Regions from separate parts of the Bradyrhizobium sp. USDA 3315 genome, predicted to be linked through region 2. Evidence: predicted binding sites of a transcription regulator. Region 2 holds the regulator's gene; each other region holds the start of a gene.
What was found. Region 2 encodes PhoB, which activates phosphate uptake and scavenging genes when phosphate is short. Its sites were predicted from a motif close to TGTCATNNANCTGTCAT; they were not measured.
Positions count from the first base shown of each region.

Region 1: a site for PhoB is predicted at 5,203-5,219, ahead of ACVIYL_RS26075 (UDP-2,3-diacylglucosamine diphosphatase). Genes of this name have one in related genera too.
Region 3: a site for PhoB is predicted at 4,058-4,074, ahead of ppk2 (polyphosphate kinase 2). Genes of this name have one in related genera too.

Region 1 is NZ_JBSRYP010000001.1:5,624,454-5,631,913, reverse strand. It holds gene ACVIYL_RS26095 (MFS transporter) at 1-709, opposite strand, end outside; gene ACVIYL_RS26090 (hypothetical protein) at 785-2,095, shown strand; gene ACVIYL_RS26085 (threonine/serine dehydratase) at 2,233-3,222, opposite strand; gene ACVIYL_RS26080 (glycosyltransferase family 4 protein) at 3,279-4,370, opposite strand; gene ACVIYL_RS26075 (UDP-2,3-diacylglucosamine diphosphatase) at 4,367-5,179, opposite strand; gene thiD (bifunctional hydroxymethylpyrimidine kinase/phosphomethylpyrimidine kinase) at 5,483-6,280, opposite strand; gene ACVIYL_RS26065 (Lrp/AsnC ligand binding domain-containing protein) at 6,472-6,717, shown strand; gene ACVIYL_RS26060 (c-type cytochrome) at 6,839-7,460, opposite strand, start outside.
Region 2 is NZ_JBSRYP010000001.1:2,743,864-2,751,323, forward strand. It holds gene pstS (phosphate ABC transporter substrate-binding protein PstS) at 1-493, shown strand, start outside; gene pstC (phosphate ABC transporter permease subunit PstC) at 723-1,712, shown strand; gene pstA (phosphate ABC transporter permease PstA) at 1,717-2,562, shown strand; gene pstB (phosphate ABC transporter ATP-binding protein PstB) at 2,559-3,377, shown strand; gene phoU (phosphate signaling complex protein PhoU) at 3,484-4,200, shown strand; gene phoB (phosphate regulon transcriptional regulator PhoB) at 4,346-5,056, shown strand; gene ACVIYL_RS12580 (GcrA family cell cycle regulator) at 5,354-5,866, opposite strand; gene ACVIYL_RS12585 (acetylornithine transaminase) at 6,355-7,460, shown strand, end outside.
Region 3 is NZ_JBSRYP010000001.1:8,752,318-8,759,777, forward strand. It holds gene ACVIYL_RS40940 (transketolase) at 1-1,484, opposite strand, end outside; gene ACVIYL_RS40945 (Lrp/AsnC family transcriptional regulator) at 1,616-2,077, shown strand; gene ACVIYL_RS40950 (fumarylacetoacetate hydrolase family protein) at 2,809-3,981, opposite strand; gene ppk2 (polyphosphate kinase 2) at 4,130-5,077, shown strand; gene ACVIYL_RS40960 (DUF6294 family protein) at 5,417-5,839, shown strand; gene ACVIYL_RS40965 (transporter substrate-binding domain-containing protein) at 6,028-6,906, shown strand; gene ACVIYL_RS40970 (amino acid ABC transporter permease) at 7,070-7,460, opposite strand, start outside.

The DNA of each region.
Region 1 (7,460 bases), 2.9 Mb from region 2:
ATGCGAAGATGTAATAGGCGCCGTGGCTGCCCTGGATCAGCGCCGAGGATACGATGATGGCGAGGAAGGTGGGATTGCGCAGCAGTTTTGGCGCGCCGGCCGCAGGTGTGGCGGCTGCCGCTGGGCGGCCCAGCGGCCGCAGCGTCAGCCCGACCAGCGCGCCGAGCGCCGTCACGGCCGTGATGATCCAGATCAGGTCGACCTCGGCGACATAGCGGAGCAAGAAGCCGCTCAGCAGCGCGCAGACCGCGAAGGCGGCCGAGCCCCAGAGCCGCAGCGGTCCGTAGCTGAGGCCGAATTGCCTGACGCCGCGCAGCGCATAGGCGTCGGTGAGCGGCACCATCGGAGTCCAGACGCAGCAGGTCAGCGCATAGATCGCCAGCAGCACGAACGGCTGGTGCTGGGTGCCGATCACGGCAAAGCCGAACGCCGTGGCGAATCCGGTGGCGATGATCGCCCCGCGCAGCATCTGACGCCGCTCCGCCGCCGCGGTGACCAGCGGCAGCACGGTGAAGCGTGTCACCGGCGGCACCGCGGTGATGATGCCGATCCAGGTGGCGTCGATGCCGATCGCCTTCAGCCACACCGTGAAAAACGGCAGATGAACCCCGGTCATGCCGAACAGCGTGGCATAGAATGCCGCTAGGCTGCGCGCGAATCGCCGCGATGCAATCCTTGCTGCAATGGGGATTTGTGATTCGGAAGACATCAATTCAATTGCGATTCGCGCGATATCGTGGTGATCGTTAGCGTAACGCGCAGTGATTTGCGCGGAGAGATTGTGATGGCCGAAGAAGCATTCGCCCTGTCGCCGATATCCGCCCGCGCGGCCCTGCCGAGCGAGGAGGACTATGCCGCGATCAGCGCGGCCTTCATGGAGACCTCGCGGGGCCGCTGGTTCCTCGGCGAATACGCCAAGCGCAACCGCAATGCCGATACCCGCATGGTGCTCGATGCCGTGGCGCGGATCGAGGAAAGCCTCAGCGCGCAGCGGCAAGCCGCCGCCGCGGCGATCAGGGACGAGCAACTGGCGCAGGCGCTGGCCGCCCTGCGCGGCGCAATCGAAGCTACCCAGGCCTCCGCCATCGCCGCGCTCGACGGCATCAGCTTCGAGCAAAGCCTCGCACCGGTGCGCAAGGGCGTGCGGGTGATCAGGGAGATCTCCTGGCGGCTGCGCGAGATCGGCAATGACGGCCGGATCTGCGACATCATCGATTCGCAGGTCAGCGCGATCGAGGCCGGCGCCGCCGAGGTCTCGATGAACGACGCCAAGGCTGTGCTGGATGCCGCCTTCGCGGCGCTGGCGCGCCGGCTCAGCGAGTTCGATCCGGACAAGGCGGCGACGCCTGCGGCCGAGCCTGACGTGGCCGAGGCGCCGGTTGCGGAGCCGCCGGCAGCGGCCTCCGCGCCGCCACCGGTGGCCGAAAGTGCAGCTCCCGATATGGCCGCTACGCGGCCAGCGCCGCCTCGGGAGGCCGCTGCGGCGCCGATCGTCGAAGCCGCGATTCCCGCCGCCGTGCCCGGCACTGAGGCCGCTACGGCCGTGATGCCGCAGCCGAGCGAAGCCTGGATCAAAGCTGAAGCCGCGCTGGCCGAAGCCGAAGCCGCGGAACTCGCCCGCGTCACCGACGAAGCGACGGCCGACGCCCATGACGAGGCGGTGCTCGACCTGATCGCGATGGAGATGGGTGCGCCCGATCCGATCGACGAGGAGGTTATCGCCGAGGAAATGCGTGCCGCCGAGGAGATGCGCGTCGCCGAAGCGATGGACGTCGCTGAGGCGATGGCGGCCGAGCCCGAAATGGTTGCGCCGGCCATTCAGCCCGAGCCTGCACCGGCGCCGAAGGTCGAGGTCAGGGCAGAAGTCAAGATCAAGCCGCCGCCGGTGGCTGTGGCGCCGATTGCCGAAACTCTGGTGATGCCGCCGCCTCTCCGGCCCGCCGTTGAGCCTGCCCCTGCTCCCGCAGCAGAGATCTCACTCGGTTCGACCATCATCGCCAGCGGCCTGCTGAAAAGGCCGACTGTTGCGGCCAACGACCCGCTCGCGCCAATCCGTCGCATGAGCCAGGCCGAGAAGATGGCGTTCTTCTCGTAACCTCGACTGTTCATATCCTGTCATTGCCGGGCTTGACCCGCGCACGACGACTGGCGCGAAGCATTCATGTCCCATGGACCGCACGCGCAACGTGAGCCAGCTCATGTACCGCGGCAGCATCTGTGCCTAACCCGGTGTCAGGCAACCAGTTTCGCGAACAGGTCGGCGTCGACATTGCCGCCCGACAGCACGATGACGACGTTCTTGCCCTTGGCATCGATCCGCCCGGCGAGCAGCGCCGCGAGTCCGACCGCGCCGCCGGGCTCGACCACGAGCTTGAGCTCGCGGTAGGCAAAGGCGACGGCGGCGCCGACCTCGTCGTCGGAGGCGCTGACGCCATTCGCGAGCAGCTTGCTGTTGATGGCGAAGGTCAGTTCGCCCGGCATCATCGCCATCAGCGCATCGCAGATGGTGCGCGGCGCAACCGCATGCGCCTCGCGATGCCCGACCTTGAGCGAAAGGGCATGATCGTCATAGCCCGCGGGCTCGGCGACGATCACCTGGGCCTGCGGATATTTCGCCTTCACCGCGGTCGCAACGCCCGCGATCAATCCGCCACCCGAAGCCGGCGCGACCACGATGTCGGGCGTCAGTCCGAGCGCAGCCATGTCCTCGGCGATCTCGCGGCCGGCGGTGCCCTGGCCCGCGATCACGAAGGGATCGTCGTAGGGGCGCACCAAGGTCGCGCCGCGCTTGCCGGCAATGCCGTTGGCGATCGCCTCGCGGTCGTCGCGATCGCGGTCGTAGAGCACGACTTCGGCGCCATAGGATTTGGTGCGCTCGCGCTTGGTGATCGGCGAGTCCGCAGGCATCACGATGGTCGCCTGCATGTTGAGGATCTTGGCCGCCGCGGCGACGCCCTGGGCGTGGTTGCCCGAGGAGAACGCGACGACGCCGCCGCTCCGCTTGTCCTGCGGGATCGAGGCGAGCTTGTTGAAAGCGCCGCGAAACTTGAACGATCCGGTCCGCTGCAGCATTTCGGGCTTGAGAAAGACCTGGCTGCCGACGCGTTCGTTGAGAACGGGGAAGGTCAGGAGCGGCGTGCGCACCGCGAACGGCGCGACCACCCTCGCGGCGGCATCGATGTCCGCGGCAGCGACGGGTGGATTGAGAACGGTGTCCGTCATTCGCGATTTGTATCGCGGCGCCGGGCTGGCGGGCAAGACGCTTTAGCGTGACCCAACTAGCGCGAGTTTGGCTGAGGTGTCGGCAGGACGGCGAAATGGTGCTCTTCGGCACCAAATTCGAACGCCTCCCCCTCGCCGTCCGGCGGCGCGGGGCGGACGTTCATGCAGCGATCGATGAACACCCGGGCCGACGCCTGCCAGGTGTGGAGCGCGGCAAAGTCGACGCAGGCCTGCCGCGGGATGCTGAGCGCCTCCAGGCAGGCATGGCGCAGATCCTCGTCGAGCACGCCGACCGGCGCCGCGCCGATCACGTCGCGGGGACCGGTGACCGGAAAAGCGGCAACCGGCAGGCCGCTCGCCAATGCTTCAAGCAGCACCAGACCAAACGTATCGGTACGGCTCGGGAAAACGAACACATCGGCCGCGGCGTAGATCTCAGCCAATTCTTCCCCATGACGGGCGCCGAGGAACACAGCGTCCGGATATTTCCGCTCCAGCGCCGCCCGCGCCGGGCCGTCACCGACCACGACCTTGGTTCCCGGCAAATCGAGATCGAGGAACGCCTCGAGGTTCTTCTCCACCGCCACCCGGCCGACGCTGAGATAGACCGGCTGCGGCAGGCAGAGATCGACGTCGCGCGGATGGAACAGTGCGGTATCGACACCGCGCGACCACAGCACCACATTGCGGAAGCCGCGCTGACGCAACTCGGCCGCCAGCGCCGGGGTCGCCGCCATCACCGCCCGGCTCGGCCTGTGGAACCAGCACAGCGCCCGCCACACCCAGGCTTCCGGGACAGGCGTCCGCGCCGAGACGTATTCGGGGAAGCGGGTATGGAAGCTCGTCGTGAACGGCAGGCCGCGCTTGCGGCAATAGCGGCGCACCGCAAGCCCGATCGGGCCCTCGGTCGCGATATGGATGCTGTCGGGCCTCGCCGCCTCGATCAGACTTGCGACCTTGGCCCGGTAGGGCAGCGCCAGCCGGAGATCGCGATAGCTCGGCATCGCGAAGGTGCGGAACTCGTCCGGCGTCAGGAAGCTCACCTCGACGCCGAGCGATTTCGCCGCCTGTGCCATCATGGTCAGCGTGCGGACAACCCCGTTGACCTGGGGATGCCACGCATCGGTCGCGACCAGGATATGCGTCATGCAGCGCGTGCCGTCACTCGCGGAACCGGCGCGATCCGGCGCACCGGGTCGGTCCAGGTGATGATCTCGAAATGGCCGTCCTCGTGCTCGGCGAGCGCGGTGCAGCTCTCCACCCAGTCGCCGCAATTCATGTAGCGGATGCCGTGCTCGTCATGAATCGTCGCGTAGTGGATGTGGCCGCAGATCACGCCGTCGCAGCCGTGGCGCCGCGCCTCGCCGGCAAGCGTCGCCTCGAACGCGCCAATATAGTTCACCGCCTTCTTGACCTTCAGCTTGGCCCATTGCGACAGCGACCAGTACCGCACGCCGAACATCTTGCGGAAGAAGTTGACGAAGCGATTCATCTGGATCGCGAAGTCGTACGCCTTGTCGCCGAGATGGGCGAGCCAGCGCGCGTTCTGCACCACGAGATCGAAAATGTCGCCGTGGATCACGAGGTAGCGCTTGCCGTCGGCGCCGGTGTGAACGGTGTTCTCCACCACGTCGATGCCGCCGAAATGCGTGCCGTAATATTTGCGCAGGAACTCGTCGTGGTTGCCCGGGACGTAGATCACCTTGGCGCCCTTGCGCGCCTTGCGCAGCATCTTCTGCACGAAATCATTATGGGTCTGCGGCCAGTACCAGTTCGACTTCAGCGCCCAGCCGTCGACGATATCACCAACGAGGTAGATCGTGTCGGCATCGTGAGAACGGAGGAAGTCGAGCAGGCGGTCGGCTTGCGAACCGCGGGCTCCGAGATGGACATCGGAGATAAACAAAGTGCGAAAGTGCCGCTCGGGACTTTCTTCACTCAAGGAGTCACTTCCCATGCCTGTGCACCTAACAGATTCCTGTGACAAGGCGATGACGATCCCCGCGACCCAAGGCCCCACAAACAGTTAACGAGAATCAGCAGTACGCCGCTTCTCTGCGGATAACAGCAGCGTGCGACAATCTGGCGACATCGGCGGTCGCGGCTGTGGGGAAGAGGCGTTGTGTTGCCTGCACAGCGCGATGGAACAGCGAAGCGATCGAATGCGTAGCCCGGATGGAGCGAAGCGCAATCCGGGGTCCTGCATCCGCGGATAAACTGGTCCCGGATTTCGCTGCGCTCCATCCGGGCTACAAGAGCGTCAGTAATATCCGTGGAAGTGATGCACCGGCCCATGGCCGTGGCCGACGGCGAAGCGATCGGCTTCGGCGATCGCCTGCGTGATCCAGGCCTTGGCGTTGCGCACGGAGGTCTCCATGCTCTCGCCCTTCGCGAGCCCTGCTGCGATTGCCGAGGACAGCGAGCAGCCGGTGCCATGCGTATTCGCGGTCGCAATCCGCGGCGCAGCCAGCGCGATGCTGCGCTCGGCGTCGATCAGATAGTCGATGCTCTCGGCGCCGTGGCCGTGGCCGCCCTTGACCAGCACCGCGCGACATCCCATCGCCAGCAATCGCTTGCCTTGTCGCTCGACGTCGGCCTCGCCTGAGGCAACCGGCTCGTTCAAGAGCGCCGCCACTTCCGGCAGGTTCGGCGTGATCAGCGAGGCCAGCGGAAACAGCAGGACCTTCAGCGCATCGACCGCCTCGGCGGCAAGCAGCCGATCACCGGAGGTTGCGACCATCACCGGATCGAGCACGACATGGCGCGGCGCCCAGCGCCTCAGCCCATCGGCGATCGCAGCGATCGTGTCGGCCTGCGCCACCATGCCGATCTTGACCGCGCCGACCTCGAGGTCGGAGAACACTGCATCGATCTGGGCGGTGACGAATGACGCGGGCACCGGATGGATGCCGCTGACCCCCATGGTGTTCTGCGCGGTCAGCGCCGTGATCGCGGAGGCGCCATAGACCCCGAGCGCGGCAAAGCTCTTGAGGTCGGCCTGGACGCCCGCCCCGCCCGAGGAGTCCGAGCCGGCAATGGTGAGCGCGACCGGCGTCATCTTGCAGCACCGGTGGTTGATACGAGTGAGACCATCACGAACAAGACCATGGCCTGTCCTAGCCCGGCCGCCGATCGGCAGCAAGTTAGCCTGACTTTACCGCAAGTTGGCCTCACCCCCCCCTGCCTCGCCCCTTGCCTTGGCCGCCCGTTTTGGGCCTATAGTCGCGGAAATCCCCGGAGACGACATTGATGGTTCCTTTCTTCGTCCAGATCAAATGCAAGCTCGGCCAGTCCTACACCGTCGCCAACGCGCTGGCGGAGGCCGAGATTGCGTCCGAGATCTATTCCACCGCGGGCAATTACGACCTCCTGGTCAAGTTCTACGTCGACCACGACACCGACATCGGCCATTTCATCAACGAGAAGGTTCAGGTGATCCCGGGCATCCAGGACACCCTCACGATCATCACCTTCAAGGCGTTCGGCGCGAAGTAGGACGCGCCCGCGAGAGCATGATGAGATTAGGTCGAGCTTGAACGGCGTCGAAAGTTCACCTCTCCTTTGGGAGAGGTGAACCGAAACCGCGGCGAGCCGATTCAACCAAACCCATCCCGCTTTACAACTCCTTCTCCTTCTCCTTCTTCACCGGCTTCGGCGGTCCCTCGACCGGCGGCAGCGACTTGATGTACTCGGCGATCGCGTCGCGGTCGGACGACGACAGTTGCGAGGTGTTGCGGATCACGCGCACCATCGACCCACCGGCGCTATCGCCGTCCGGCATCTGGCCGCTCTCGAGAAAATAGGCGATATCCTTCACACTCCAGTCCGAGATCCCCCTCGGCGTGATGTTGGGCACCCAGCCTTCGCCCTCCGGATTCGGACCACCGGCGAAGCGCTGCGCGGTGACGATGCCGCCGAGGACGTTGCGCGGGCTGTGGCACTCGGCGCAATGGCCGAAGCTGTTGACGAGATAGGCGCCGCGGTACCAATGCGCCGAGCGGCTTGCATCCGCGATGAACGGCTTGCCGTTCATGAACAGGAATTTCCAGACCCCGACGTTGCGCCTGATGTTGAACGGAAACGGCAAATCGTGGTCGCGCACCTTGCCGGCGACCGGCGGCAAGGTCTTCAGATAGGCGAACAGGTCGCGCACATCGCTGACCCTGGCGTGCTGATAGGACGGATACGGAAACGCCGGGAAATAGTGCGCGCCCGATGGCGAGGTGCCCTTCATGACC
Region 2 (7,460 bases):
CGCCGACTGGAAGTCCAAGGTCGGTTCCGGCACCGCGGTCGAGTGGCCGGTCGGCGTCGGCGCCAAGGGCAACGAAGGCGTTGCCGGCAACATCAGCCAGACCAAGAACGCGATCGGCTATGTCGAGTATGCCTACGCCAAGCAGAACAAGCTGACCTACACCGGGCTGGTCAACAAGGCCGGCAAGACCGTGCAGCCGACCATGGCTGCCTTCCAGGCTGCCGCCTCGAATGCCGACTGGGCCAAGGCTCCCGGCTACTACGTGATCCTGACCGACCAGCCGGGCGAAGCCTCCTGGCCGATCACCGCGGCGACCTTCATCCTGATGCACAAGGACTCGACCGACAAGGCGGCCTCGCAGGAAGCGCTCAAGTTCTTCAAGTACGCCTTCGAGAAGGGCGACAAGGCGGCCGAAGAGCTCGACTACATTCCGATGCCGGACTCGGTCGTCAAGCTGATCGAGAAGACCTGGTCGTCGGACATCAAGAGCTAAGTCCGACGCTGCGACAGGGCCTGTGCCGACAGGATCGCGGCACAGGTTGAGCGACCAAGACCCGGCCTCCATCACCGCGGCGACAAGCGCGGGATCGAGGCCGGGGTTCGCGCCTCAAGGGGCGTGGCTGGAACGACGACGCCCGGCCAAATGCGTCAGTGAAGATCGCTTCGGGGCGTAGCGGTTTGCGTGGCTTTTGCATACTAAAGAGGGGATTGGCGTGGCAGACATGGCTGTTCAGAGCGATGTGATGGAAGCCGCGGGACCTTACGATCGCGCCAAGGCCCTCAGCGCCTTCAAGCTTGGTGACCTCACCTTCTATTGGATCACCCGTATCTCGGCGATCTCGGTTCTGTTGATCCTCGGCGGCATCATCCTGTCGCTGATCGTCGGCGCCTGGCCGGCGATGAAGGAATACGGCTTCGCCTTCCTGTGGACGCAGCGCTGGGCGCCCTCGGCCGATCCGCCGGTGCTCGGCGCGCTCGGCCCGATCTACGGCACGCTGATTACCTCGGTCATCGCGATGCTGATCGCCATTCCGGTCGGCATCGGCATCGCCGTGTTCCTCACCGAGCTCTGCCCGCAAGTGCTGCGCCGCCCGATCGGCATCGCGATCGAGCTGCTCGCCGGCATCCCCTCGATCATCTACGGCATGTGGGGCTTCTTCGTGCTCGGCCCGTTCCTGGCCAACACGTTCCAGCCCTTCATGATCCGGATCTTCGAGGGCGTCCCGGTGCTGGGCGCGGTGTTCGCCGGCCCGCCGTCCTATCTCAGCCTGTTCAACGCTGCGCTGATCCTTGCGATCATGGTGCTGCCCTTCATCACCGCGATCTCGGTCGACGTGTTCAAGACCGTGCCGCCGGTGCTGAAAGAGGCCGCCTACGGCATGGGCTGCACCACCTGGGAAGTCGTTCGCAGCGTCGTGATCCCCTACACCCGCGTCGGCGTGATCGGGGGCATCATGCTGGCGCTCGGCCGCGCCCTCGGCGAGACCATGGCGGTGACCTTCATCATCGGCAACTCGTTCCGGATCTCGTCGTCGATCTTCGCGCCGGGCACCACGATCTCGGCGGCGATCGCCAGCGAATTCGCCGAGAGCGACGGCCTGCACCAGTCCGGCCTGATCCTGCTCGGCCTGCTGCTGTTCGTGCTGACCTTCTTCGTGCTCGCCGGCGCGCGGCTGATGCTGATGCGGCTTGAAAAGAAGGCGGGGAAGTAACGCCATGAACCCGATCTACAAATCCCGCCGCCGCAGCGACATCGTCATCCGCGCACTCTGTGTCGGCGCCGCGCTGTTCGGCGTCACCTGGCTGGCGCTGATCCTGATCACGCTGCTCTATAACGGCCTTGCCGGCCTCAGCGTGCAGCTGTTCACCCAGAACACGCCGCCGCCCGGCTCGACCGAAGGCGGCCTGCTCAACGCCATCGTCGGCTCGGTCATCATGACCGTGATCGGCGTCGGCATCGGCGCGCCGCTTGGCCTGTTCGCCGGCACCTACCTCGCCGAATACGGCAAGCACGACAAGCTGACCTCGGTGATCCGCTTCATCAACGACATCCTGCTCAGCGCGCCCTCGATCATCATCGGCCTGTTCATCTATGGTGCGGTGGTGGTGCCGATGCGCGGCTTCTCGGCGATCGCGGGCAGTCTCGCGCTCGCTGTGATCGTGATCCCGGTCGTGCTGCGCACCACCGAGGACATGCTGCTCTTGGTGCCCAATCCGCTGCGCGAGGCCGCCTCCGCGCTCGGCCTGCCGCGTTCGCTGGTGATCAAGCGGATCGCTTATCGTGCTGCGCGATCGGGTCTGATCACCGGCGTGCTGCTGGCGACCGCCCGCGTCGCCGGCGAGACCGCGCCGCTGCTGTTCACCGCGCTGTCGAACCAGTTCTTCAGCCTGGATCTGACCAAGACGATGGCCAACCTGCCGGTGACCATCAATAACTTCGTGCAGAGCCCCTACGCCTACTGGAAAGAGCTGGCGTGGAGCGGTGCGCTGCTCATCACATTCACCGTGCTCGCGTTGAATATCGGCGCGCGTATCCTTGGTGCCGAAAGGGCCGCAAAATGACCGAGCTTTCCGTCTCCACGACTGCCGCAGGCCACATTCCGCAGGTTCCGCTGCCGGAAGCGCCGCCGAAAGTCACGGTGCGCAACCTCAACTTCTACTACGGCGAGCACCACGCGCTGAAGAACATCAACCTGACGCTCGGCACCAACCGCGTCACGGCGTTCATCGGCCCGTCCGGCTGCGGCAAGTCGACCCTGCTGCGCATCTTCAACCGGATGTACGACCTCTATCCGGGCCAGCGTGCGGTCGGCCAGCTGATGCTGGACCAGACCAACATTCTCGACCCCAAGCTCGACCTCAACTTGCTGCGCGCGCGGGTCGGCATGGTGTTCCAGAAGCCGACGCCGTTCCCGATGACGATCTACGAGAACATCGCCTTCGGCATCCGCCTCTACGAGAAGATCTCGAAGTCCGAGATGGACGACCGGGTCGAGAAGGCGTTGCGCGGCGGCGCGCTGTGGAACGAGGTCAAGGACAAGCTGAACGCCTCCGGCCTGTCGCTCTCCGGCGGCCAGCAGCAGCGCCTGTGCATCGCGCGCACCGTGGCGGTGCGTCCCGAGGTGATCCTGTTCGACGAGCCGTGCTCGGCGCTCGACCCGATCTCGACCGCCAAGGTCGAGGAACTGATCCAGGAGCTCTCCGAGGACTACACGATCGCGATCGTCACCCACAACATGCAGCAGGCGGCGCGCGTCTCCGACAAGACCGCCTTCATGTATCTCGGCGAGCTGATCGAGTTCGACGACACCAACAAGATCTTCACCTCACCGAGCGATCGGCGCACCCAGGACTACATCACCGGCCGGTTCGGTTGACCGGCGCATGATCCGGAAAAGTGGAAACCGGTTTTCCGATCAGGTCATGCTAAAATTCAGGACACGAAGCCATGATCCCCGGGATCATGGTTGAGGGAGACAAGCGATGGCTTCTGAACATACCGCCAAGGCATTCGACAGCGACCTGCAGGAGTTGACCCGCCTGGTCGCCGAGATGGGCGGCCTGGTCGAACGGATGATTACCGAGTCGGTCGACGCGCTGATCCGTCGCGACGTCGCGCTCGGCAAGCGCGTGGTCGCCGCCGACATCGAGATCGACAATCTGCAGCGCAACATCGAAGAGCGCGCGGTGCTGACGATCGCGCGCCGCCAGCCGATGGCGATCGACCTGCGTGAGATCGTCAGCGCGATGCGCGTCGCCACCGATCTCGAGCGGATCGGCGACCTCGCCAAGAACATGGGCAAGCGCGTCGCGGCGCTGGAGAGCGATTTCCAGCCGCTGAAGTTGATCCGCGGCCTCGAGCACATGACCGACCTCGTGCTGTCGCAGGTCAAGTCGGTGCTCGACGCCTATGCCGCGCACGACCTGCCGGCGGCGATGAACGTCTGGAAGGGCGACGAGGAGGTCGATGCGATCTGCACCTCGCTGTTCCGCGAACTGCTCACCTACATGATGGAAGATCCGCGCAACATCTCGTTCTGCATCCATCTGATGTTCTGCGCCAAGAACATCGAGCGGATCGGCGATCACGCCACCAATATCGCCGAGACCGTGTTCTACATGATCGAGGGCCAGCAGATCACCGACAAGCGCCCGAAGGGCGACATGACCACTTTTGCCACCACGGTGCCGGGCAACTGAGGCATGATCGGCAAGCACGGAACCGGCAAGAGCGAAACTGGACGATCCTCGCGACAAATCGTTTCCGCGGGGACTATGCTCAAGGAAGTAAGCGTTTCGGTTTGCGTCTGGGCAACGGATCACTACAGAGAAAGAACTTAAACCGATGAGCGCACGCATTCTGGTAGTCGAAGACGAGGAAGCGCTGACGACGCTGTTGCGCTACAATCTCGATGCGGAAGGCTACGATGTCGAGACGGTGGGGCGCGGCGACGATGCGGATACAAGGCTGAAGGAGCGCGTTCCCGACCTCGTGGTGCTGGACTGGATGCTGCCGGGCCTGTCCGGCATCGAACTGTGCCGCCGCCTGCGGGCGCGGCCCGAGACCAAGCAGCTTCCGATCATCATGCTGACCGCGCGCGGCGAGGAAAGCGAGCGCGTGCGCGGGCTTGCCACCGGCGCGGACGATTACATCGTCAAGCCGTTCTCGGTGCCGGAGCTGCTGGCGCGGGTGAAGGGCCTCTTGCGCCGAGCCAGCCCGGAGCGGCTTGCGACCGTGTTGACCTATGGCGACATCGAGCTCGACCGCGAGAAGCGCCGCGTGGCGCGCTCGGGCCGTCCGATCGATCTCGGGCCGACCGAGTATCGCCTGCTTGAATTCTTCCTCGAGCATCCCGGCCGCGTGTTCAGCCGCGAGCAATTGCTCGACAGCGTCTGGGGCCGCGACATCTACATCGATGAGCGCACCGTCGACGTGCATATCGGCCGCCTGCGCAAGCTGCTCAATCCGGGCCGCGAGCAGGATCCGATCCGCACCGTGCGCGGCGCCGGCTACGCGCTCGACGACCGCTTTGCCAAGGCCGAGCCGCAGCCGTAACGGCCATGCGGCACTCATAAACCGCAACACGGCGTCGTCCCGGCGAAAGCCAGGGGACCCATACGCCGCGGCCAGCGCAATCGGCACGCGGCCAGACGGCTTTCTAACAACACCCATTCGTGGTTATGGGTCCCGGCCTGCGCCGGGACGACGCCGGTGATGTAGCGGTAGCCCGGATGGAGCCGACGGGTCGCGCGAACGAGCGCCCCGTTGGCTCCATCCGGGCTGCGTCACACAAAAAAATCCCCGCTTTCGCGGGGATTTGTCTTTGAGGTCTTCCGTCGTTTTCCCGAGTGCTCACTTGATCTGCGGTTTCGCCGACGGCCGGCGGCGATCGGCGGCGGGCTGGTAGGCGACGCGCGAGTGATGCGCGCAATAGGGCAGGCCGGCGAGCGCCTTGCCGCCGCAGAAGAAGAATTCCGGGCTCGAGGGATCGCCGACCGGCCAGTGGCAGGTGGCCTCGTTGAGCTCGAGCAGCGAGAGCCGCTGGCTCATCGGCACCACATTGTCGTAGGAGATCGGATCGGGCTCCATCTCGACCTCGAAGGCGTGCGCCAGCGCGGTGTTGCCGCGCGAGACCGGACGCGCCACCCGCATCATGTGCTGGGCCGGGCGAGCCTTGCGCTGCCGCGGCGCGGCAGTGGAGGGTGCCTTGGCGCGGCCGGAAAGGCCGAGCCGATGCACTTTGCCGATCACGGCGTTTCGCGTCACATTGCCAAGTTCCGCCGCGATCTGGCTGGCCGACAGGCCGGACTCCCAGAGTTTCTTCAGCTGCTCGACGCGATCGTCGGACCAGGTCAATACAGTCATCGCATTCTTCCCTTCGCGTAGCGCCGGCCAATCATTGGAGCGGCGCTGCGAGCCAATCTGGACAAATATCCCTGCGGCCAGAATCCCTTAGCCCTCGCCGGGCACGGTGTTGCGCCCGAACGTTTACGCGAGACACAAAGGCTACTTAGAGGGTCCAGTACCGCCGCACGAGATGTCGTACCCGACAGGCCAAACGCTACAATATGGCGTGACTCTGGCGCAAGAGTCCGCGGTCGTGCGTCCACATGTTCCCACACAGTTAAGCATCGCGATGAGGCTTTTCCACCGCACCGGAATGCTCCGGATTGCGCTCGTTTCGCATTGCAGGAAGGCCACTTCGTAGCGATTGACACTTACCGACCGCAGCATAGAATGCCCGCCACGTGCCGCCCGCAAAGGCGGCCGTTTTGTTTTCCGAAGCTGGCCGTTGCTGCGCTGGCGTCAAGGCGCAGCGGCAATTGTCGGCTTAAAAACCGTCAGTGAACGCCATGACCAACGCTGCCACGTCGCATCTGCTCCCCGTCTTCGCCAGGGTCGATCTCGGCTTCGAGCGCGGTGAGGGCGCCTGGCTGATCGCAACCAACGGAGACCGCTATCTCGATTTCACCTCGGGCGTCGCGGTCAACGCGCTCGGGCATGCGCATCCGCATCTGGTCAAGGCGCTGCAGGAACAGGCGACCAAGCTCTGGCACATGTCGAACCTGTTCAAGAGCCCGGACGGCGAGGCGCTTGCCGCGCGGCTGTGCGAGCAGAGCTTTGCCGACTTCGTGTTCTTCTGCAATTCCGGCGCGGAAGCGATGGAGGGCGTGATCAAGCTGGTCCGCCACTATCACTTCTCCAAGGGCCATGGCGAGCGCTACCGCATCATCACCTTCGAGGGCGCCTTCCACGGCCGCACGCTGGGCACGCTGGCGGCGACAGGCTCGGCGAAATATCTTGAGGGCTTCGGCCCGCCGATGGACGGCTTCGACCAGGTGCCGCATGGCAACATCGAGGCGGTGAAGAAGGCGATCGGCCCGCACACCGCCGGCATCCTGATCGAGCCGGTGCAGGGCGAGGGCGGCGTGCGCTCGGCGCCGCAGGCGTTCTTCAAGGCGCTGCGCGCGCTGTGTGACGAGCACGGCCTGCTGCTCGCCTTCGACGAGGTGCAGACCGGCATGGGCCGCACCGGCGAGCTGTTCGCCTACAAGCGCACCGGCGTCACGCCGGACGTGATGTCGCTGGCCAAGGCGCTCGGCGGCGGTTTTCCGATCGGCGCGGTGCTGGCGACCGCGCAGGCTGCGGCCGGCATGGCGCCCGGCTCGCACGGCTCGACCTTCGGCGGCAATCCGCTCGCGGTCGCCGCCGCCAATGCCGTGCTCGACGTCATGCTGAAACCCGGCTTCTTCGAGCATGTGCAGAAGATGTCGCTGCTGCTCAAGCAGAAGCTCGCTTCCGTCGTCGACCGTTATCCCGGCGTGCTGTCGGAGGTGCGCGGCGAGGGCCTGTTGATCGGCGTCAAGGCGGTGGTGCCGTCGGGCGACCTGATCGCAGCGCTGCGCAGCGAGAAGCTGCTCACTGTCGGCGCCGGCGACAATGTGGTGCGGTTCCTGGC
Region 3 (7,460 bases), 6.0 Mb from region 2:
AACAGATTCATCTCGGCGATGCCGAGCTCGAGGTGCTGTCCCTTCGGCGAATATTCCCAGGTGTAGGCGGACGGGATCTTCTCCTGCCGGAACAAGTCGTGGTTCTCCGCCTTCGCGAACAGGCCGCGGCGGTTGACCCAGGCGCCGAGATTGGTCGACACGGTGACATCGGGCGATGCGGTGACGATGCGCGAGGCGAGTTCGCTATCGCCGCGCGCCAGTTCGTGCAGCACGAGACCAAAACCCTGTTGCGTCGACATCTGCGCCGAGGCCTTGAAGGCCAGCCGTTCCGGCACGTCGATTTCTGGCGCCGACAGGCGGCGGCGCCCCTCGCGGTTGAACGGCGCCTCGGCCAGGAAGGCCTCGAGCTTCGCAGGCTCCTGCGAAAGGCCCTCGAACTTGTCCCACTCGTGGCCGGGGCGGATATTCTGCGCGGCGCGCCACTTCTCCATCTGGGCGACCGTCATCAGGCCGGCGTGGTTGTCCTTGTGGCCCTGCATCGGCAGGCCGACACCCTTGATGGTATAGGCGATGAAGCAGACCGGCCGATCATGGTCGATCGCCTCGAAGGCCTCGATCATGCTCGCCATATCGTGGCCGCCGAGGTTCGACATCAGCGCCAGCAACTCGTCATCGCTGCGGCGCTCGATCAGCGCCGACACCTCACCCTGGTCGCCAATGTCGTCGCGCAGATGCTTGCGGAACGCGGCGCCGCCCTGAAAGCAGAGCGCGGCGTACATCTGGTTCGGGCAGTTGTCGATCCAGCGCCGCAGCGCCTCGCCGCCGGGCTCGGCGAACGCCTCGAGCATCAGCTTGCCGTACTTCACGATCACCACGTCCCAGCCGAAGTTGCGGAACATGGTCTCGAACTTGGCCCACAGCCCCTCGCGCACCACGGCGTCGAGCGACTGCCTGTTGTAGTCGACCACCCACCAGGTGTTGCGCAGGCCGTGCTTCCAGCCCTCGAGCAACGCCTCGAAGATGTTGCCCTCGTCCATCTCGGCGTCGCCGACCAGCGCGATCATGCGGCCCTCAGGCCGGTCCTGCAGCCAGCCGTGCGCCTTGACGTAATCCTGCACCAGCGAGGCGAACAGCGTCTGCGCGACGCCGAGGCCGACCGAGCCGGTCGAGAAGTCGACGTCGTCGCTGTCCTTGGTGCGCGAGGGGTAGGACTGCGCGCCCTTGTAGCCGCGAAAATTCTCCAGCTTGTCGCGGGTCTGGTGGCCGAACAGATACTGGATGGCGTGGAACACCGGGCTCGCATGCGGCTTCACCGCGACGCGGTCCTGCGGACGCAACACCGAGAAATAAAGCGCCGACATGATGTTGGCGAGCGAGGCCGACGAGGCCTGGTGGCCGCCGACCTTCAACCCGTCGGTAGAGGGCCGCACGTGATTGGCGTGATGGATGGTCCACGAGGACAGCCACAGCACCTTGCGGGCCAGGGCGGACAGCATGTCGAGGCGTTCGGGCGCGATTCCCATGGCAATGCTCCGGGCGATATGCCGGAATGTTACTGCCGCAGGCGGCGGCGAAAATCTCAATTCCACGCGACAGCACAGGAAAAATTGGGATAAATTCCCACGATCCAACTTCAATTGACGAGTTCATCCCAATGCCTGCCCTCGATGCCATCGACCGCAAGATCCTGAGTCTGCTCCAGACCGACAGCCGCATGACCATGCAGGAACTCGCCGACAAGGTCGGGCTGTCGGTGTCGCCTTGCCACCGCCGGGTCAAGCTGCTCGAGGAGCGCGGCGTGATCTCTCGCTACATCGCAACCGTCGACCAGAAGTCGATCGGGCTGCACGTCTCCGTCTTCATCTCGATCAAGCTGGCGCGCCAGAAGGAGGAAGACCTCAACCGCTTCGCGCGCGCGATCTCGAAATGGGACGAGGTGCTCGAATGCTATCTGATGACCGGCAACCGCGACTATCTGCTGCGCGTCGTCGCCGCCGACCTCTCCTCCTATGAGGCATTCCTGAAGAACAAGCTGACCCGGCTCGACGGCATCGCCTCCATCGAGTCGAGCTTTGCGCTGAGCCAGGTGAAGTATTCGACGGCGTTGCCGGTGTGAGGACGTTGGTTGGTCACTCGAATGGCGCCAACCCCACAGTGTCGTCCCGGCGAAGGCCGGGACCCATACGCCGCAGCAGTTGTTGTGAGAGGGACTCGTCGTTGCAGCATCGCTTAACAATTTGCATTTGGGGTTATGGGTTCCCTGCTTTCGCAGGGACGGCACTGAGTGTGTGAATCGTCCGAGCTTTGCGTCTCGTTCCGTTTTGCAAAGGAGGCTTGCGCCGTCGGGCAACTCAGTGATTGGCGCTGGCGCTCTGGCCGGCTCCTCGCCGCGACGACCAGGCTACGGCGCGATCCATATCCCAATCACGATGATGGCCAGTGAGACGGCAATGACCAGCATATCGGTGGTGAGCCAATCGGGCATTCCGTTTGATGGCTGCTCGCTCATGTCCGCGACTCCTTCTGTTCGCGTCGAGCCAATATGCTGGAGCGGACCGGCGCGAACGAGGATGAACTGGTTCACATAAAGCTAGGAAAAAGCGGCAAATTCCGCGTGTTTTAGCGCGCGCAAGTTGCGCCACACGGTCGATCTGCCGCGCAGGTTTCTGAACATGTTCGGCAACGCCGCCGCTTTGGCACAGTCACCATCATCGTCGTTCAACGCGCTGCAAGAGGCGGCTGAACGTCACCGGATTGCGGGCGCAGCGCCGACCTGCCGCCACGCGACAGGCCACACATGGCCGACGAAACGGCCGAGGTAGTGGACTCGCCGTCCCGTCCTGATCCTCACAGCACCTTGCGCTGTGCGAGGTTCGTCATCAGCGCACCGACGCCGAAGGTCCAGGGCTCGCATTCGTCGCTATTGCGCATCCGGTTGACCAGCTTGCCGAGCTGTGGTGCGGCGATGGTCACGATGTCGTCGCGCTTGTGGGTAAAGCCCTCGCCCTTGGCATCGCGATCCTTGACCGGCGCGAACATCGTGCCGAGGAACAGCGCAAATCCATCAGGATATTGATGCACGGGGCCGATGGTCTGGGCGACCAGATCGGTCGGGTCGCGGCTGATCTTGCTGATCGAGGAATGGCCCTCGAGCACGAAGCCGTCTGCGCCAGTCACGGTCAGGCCGACATCCATCTTCCTGACATCGTCGAGCGAGAAGGTCTGGTCGAACAGCCGGAACAGCGGGCCGATCGCGCAGGACGCGTTGTTGTCCTTGGCCTTCGACAGCAAGAGCGCCGAGCGCCCCTCGAAGTCGCGCAGATTGACGTCGTTGCCCAGCGCGGCGCCGACGATCTTGCCGGCGGCGGAGACAACAAGCACGACCTCCGGCTCCGGATTATTCCAGGTCGACTTCGGATGCAGCCCGGCATCCATGCCTGATCCGACCGAGGACAGCGTCGGCGCCTTGGTGAACACTTCGGCGTCGGGACCGATGCCGACCTCGAGATACTGGCTCCAGGCATTCTGATCGATCAGCACCTGCTTCAGTTTCATCGCCTGCTCGGAGCCGGGCTTCAGCTTGGAGAGATCGTCGCCGACCAGGCGCACCACTTCCTTGCGGATCGCGTCCGCCGAGGACGGATTGCCGCGCGCCCGCTCCTCGATCACGCGCTCCAGCATCGAGATCGCGAAGGTGACGCCGGCGGCCTTCAGCACCTGGAGATCGACCGGCGCCAGCAGATGCGGCCTGGTCTTGTCGCGGCCGTCGGGCGGGGTGTTGGCGAGGATCGCCTCGAAATCGTCGATCCGCTCGCCGCGCGTGGCGCGCAGCGCAGCCGCGGGATCGCTTTCCTCGCAAAGCGCGCTCACCGTCGGGAACCGCGCCGTGACGTCGAACACACCGTCCGCCCGCACCGCGACGACGGCCGGCCCGCCGGCCTGCGGCAGCCAGACCCGCCCGACCAGCGTGCCGGCGGTGCCGTCCTCCGGCAGGACGTCTTTTGGCGTGAGTGAAATCATCGGCACATCTCCCTTTTTGGTTTTGTCGGCTTGTTAGCACAGTCCGCCCGGCGGCGTGAAACAGCGGTCACGGCATTGTCATAGAGGGGTAACATCGCCCGTCAATGCTGCCGTCCGATCCATCTAACACACTGAAAGACGGACCTTCATGACGACCTCCGCCCTCACCGACGAAGCCTCCCGGGATGAAGCCTTGCGGGACGAAGCCTTGCGCGCCCGCATCCATCAGGAGATGGCCGACAGCCTCGACGAGGAACTCGAGCTCGAGCTCGACGACATGAGGCTCGACGAGCTCGACCATGACGGCGCCGCCGGCAGGCCGTCGATCGACCGCAAGTTCTATTTCCGCGAATTGCTGCGGCTGCAGGGCGAGCTGGTCAAGCTGCAGGACTGGGTGCAGCACGAGAAGAAAAAGGTCGTCGTGCTGTTCGAGGGCCGCGATTCCGCCGGCAAGGGCGGCGTGATCAAGCGCATCACCCAGCGGCTCAATCCGCGGGTCTGCCGGATCGCGGCGCTGCCGGCGCCCAACGAGCGCGAGCGCACGCAATGGTACTTCCAGCGCTATGTCTCGCATCTGCCGGCCGGCGGCGAGATCGTGCTGTTCGACCGCAGCTGGTACAACCGCGCCGGCGTCGAGAAGGTGATGGGGTTCTGCAGCGACGAGCAGTATGAGGAATTCTTCAACTCGGTGCCGGAATTCGAGCGCATGCTGATCCGCTCCGGCACCGTCCTCCTGAAATACTGGTTCTCGATCACCGACGAGGAACAGGCGTTCCGCTTCTCGATGCGGATCCAGGATCCGCTGAAGCAGTGGAAGCTGAGCCCGATGGACGTCGAGGCGCGGACCCGCTGGGAGCTCTACACCAAGGCGAAGGAAACGATGCTTGAACGCACGCACCTGCAGGACTCGCCGTGGTGGATCGTCGATGCCGTCGACAAGAAGCGCGCACGGCTCAACTGCATCTCGCATCTATTGAGCCAGATCCCCTATCAGGCGGTCACCCACCAGCCGGTGGTGCTGCCGCCGCGGGTGCGCAACCCGGACTATCACCGCGGCCCGATCCCGCAGGAGATGTACGTGCCCGGACGATATTGATTCTGGGCACGAGCACGCTCTGTCCTCCCCCCTTACGGGCAGGGCAATCGCATATGGAATGAACCGATTCTTCCGCGCCGTCATGGCCGGGCTTGTCCCGGCCATCCACGTCTTTTCTTCGCGTGGAAACGAAGACGTGGATGCTCGGGACAAGCCCGGTCATGACGAGTTTGTGGGAACTCCGATCGCCTCAAACCGCCATATGCGATTGCCCTACGCTTACGGGGGAGGATCACTAAATCGCGATTGGAGATTGTGAGGCAGCTCACTGGTCCTTTTGCGCCCTCCCTCTAAACCAGAGGTTGCTCGCAATTCGCGGGCCAGAAGGAGGCGTACGCTATGTTGAAAGAACATCTTGAAAGCAAAAGCTCGGCGACCGACCAGCCAGAAAGCTATAAGGGTGTTGCGACACATGCCATCCAAACCCTTGACCTCAGTTGGAGCGCGCCTATCCGTTACGGCGATTGCAAGCTGTCCGGCTTCTTGAACGGCACCCTGAACAACGGCCCCACTCTCAGGCTTCGTTCTGACGGAACAGCAGAATTGCTGGCAAAATTTTTCTCGACCGACGACGGTGATGTTTGGGTTATCGATCGTCTCGTTCTTTTGGACATTCACGGGACGGTGCTTTTTCAATTTCCACACCTTTCAAGTCCAGAAACCCAGACAGACAACCAAGTGCTCGATTGGGTAGCCGAACTGAGCTTCCCCGCCGTTTTCTTTTCTTCGGTCACAGGGGCGAACATGACCTATCGTTGCTAACCCCTAAGGGCGCGGTTCGCGGCTTATTCGACCTCCCCCACAAGCGGGAGAGGTGAAGTCCGGCACGTAGGCGACCGCGCCCTCGCCTTGCCTACCAATGGTGCAGACGCGCGCAGTGCAGACGCGCGCACTTGCTGGCACCGGATACCGACGCTAGGCTTCCCCCGATCTGGTGCAGGGAGGCCCGCTTGACTCAATCCGACGACATCAAAATCTCCGAAGATCGCCGTGACGCGCTGCGCTATGCGCTCGGGATCGGCAGCGGCGCGGCGCTCGCGGCCGCGATGGCAACGCCGGCCTCGGCGCAGACGCCAGCCGACAACACGCTGGATCGCATCCGGGCCAACAAGGTGCTGCGGATCGCGGTGCTGCCGGGCGAGCTGCCCTATTTCAACAAGGACCTCGCCTCGGGCACCTGGTCCGGCTTCTCGATCGAGATGGCCAACGATCTGGCCAAACTGCTCGACGTCAAGCTGGAATACGTCGAATCTACCTACGGCAATTCAATCCTTGATCTGCAGGCCAACAAGATCGATCTCGGCTTCGCGCTCAACCCGACGCCGCAGCGCGCGCTGGTGGTCGATTTCACCAATCTGGTGTTCCCGCATCCGTTCGGCGCGATGCTGAAGAAGGGGCTGGAAGCCAAGACCTGGGCCGACATCAACAAGCCCGAGGTCAAGATCGCAGTCGACGTCGGCTCGGCCAACGAGGCGGTGGCGCGCCGCTTCGCGCCGAACGCCACCATCAAGTCGCTGAAGTCGCGCGATGAGGTGATGCTGGAAATGTCGTCGGGCCGCGTCGACTGCGTGGTCAACGCGCTGGTGCTCGGGCTGACCGCGATCGCCAAGAACCCGAACCTCGGCACCTACAAGATCCTGGCCTCGCCGTCGGTGACGATCGCGAGCGGCACGGCGGTACGGCGCGAAGCCGACAAGCGCTGGCGCGATTTCCTTTCGGTGTGGATCGACTACAACCGCGGCATCGGCCAGATGCGCGAATGGTTCGTGAAGGGCCTCGGCCTCGCCGGCGTCAAGCCCGAGGATGTGCCGGTGGAGTTGAGTATTTGAGGCGATTGCCGAGACGGCAGTGATCTCCCTCGCCCGCTTGCGGGGGAGGGCCGGGGTGGGGGTGTCGCCACAAGCGACACCCTATGTATGGAGAGAGCCCCCACCCGGATCGCATCTAACGATGCGATCCGACCTCCCCCGCAAGCGGGAGAGGTCAAGCAACTCACACCTTGTCGTAGGTCAGCCCGCGCTCCAGCCGCCTGGCCACCAGCGTCGACGGGAACAGGATCGCGAAATAGATCAGCGCCACGATGGTGTAGACCTCGAGCGGCCGGTAGGTGTCGGCGTTGATCAAGGTCGCGTTGTAGACGAGATCGGGTACCGCGATGATCGAGACCAGCGAGGTGTTCTTGAGCTGCGTGACCGACTGGTTGACATAGGGCGCCATCATCGGCTTCAGCGCCTGCGGCAGGATCACGAGCCGCATCAGGCGCCAGCCGCGGAAGCCGAGCGCCTTCGCCGCGTCCCACTGCCCGACCGGCACGCTCTCGATCGAGCCGCGCACGATCTCGGCATAGAACGCGCCGCCATAGAGCGAGAGCACGCTGACGGCG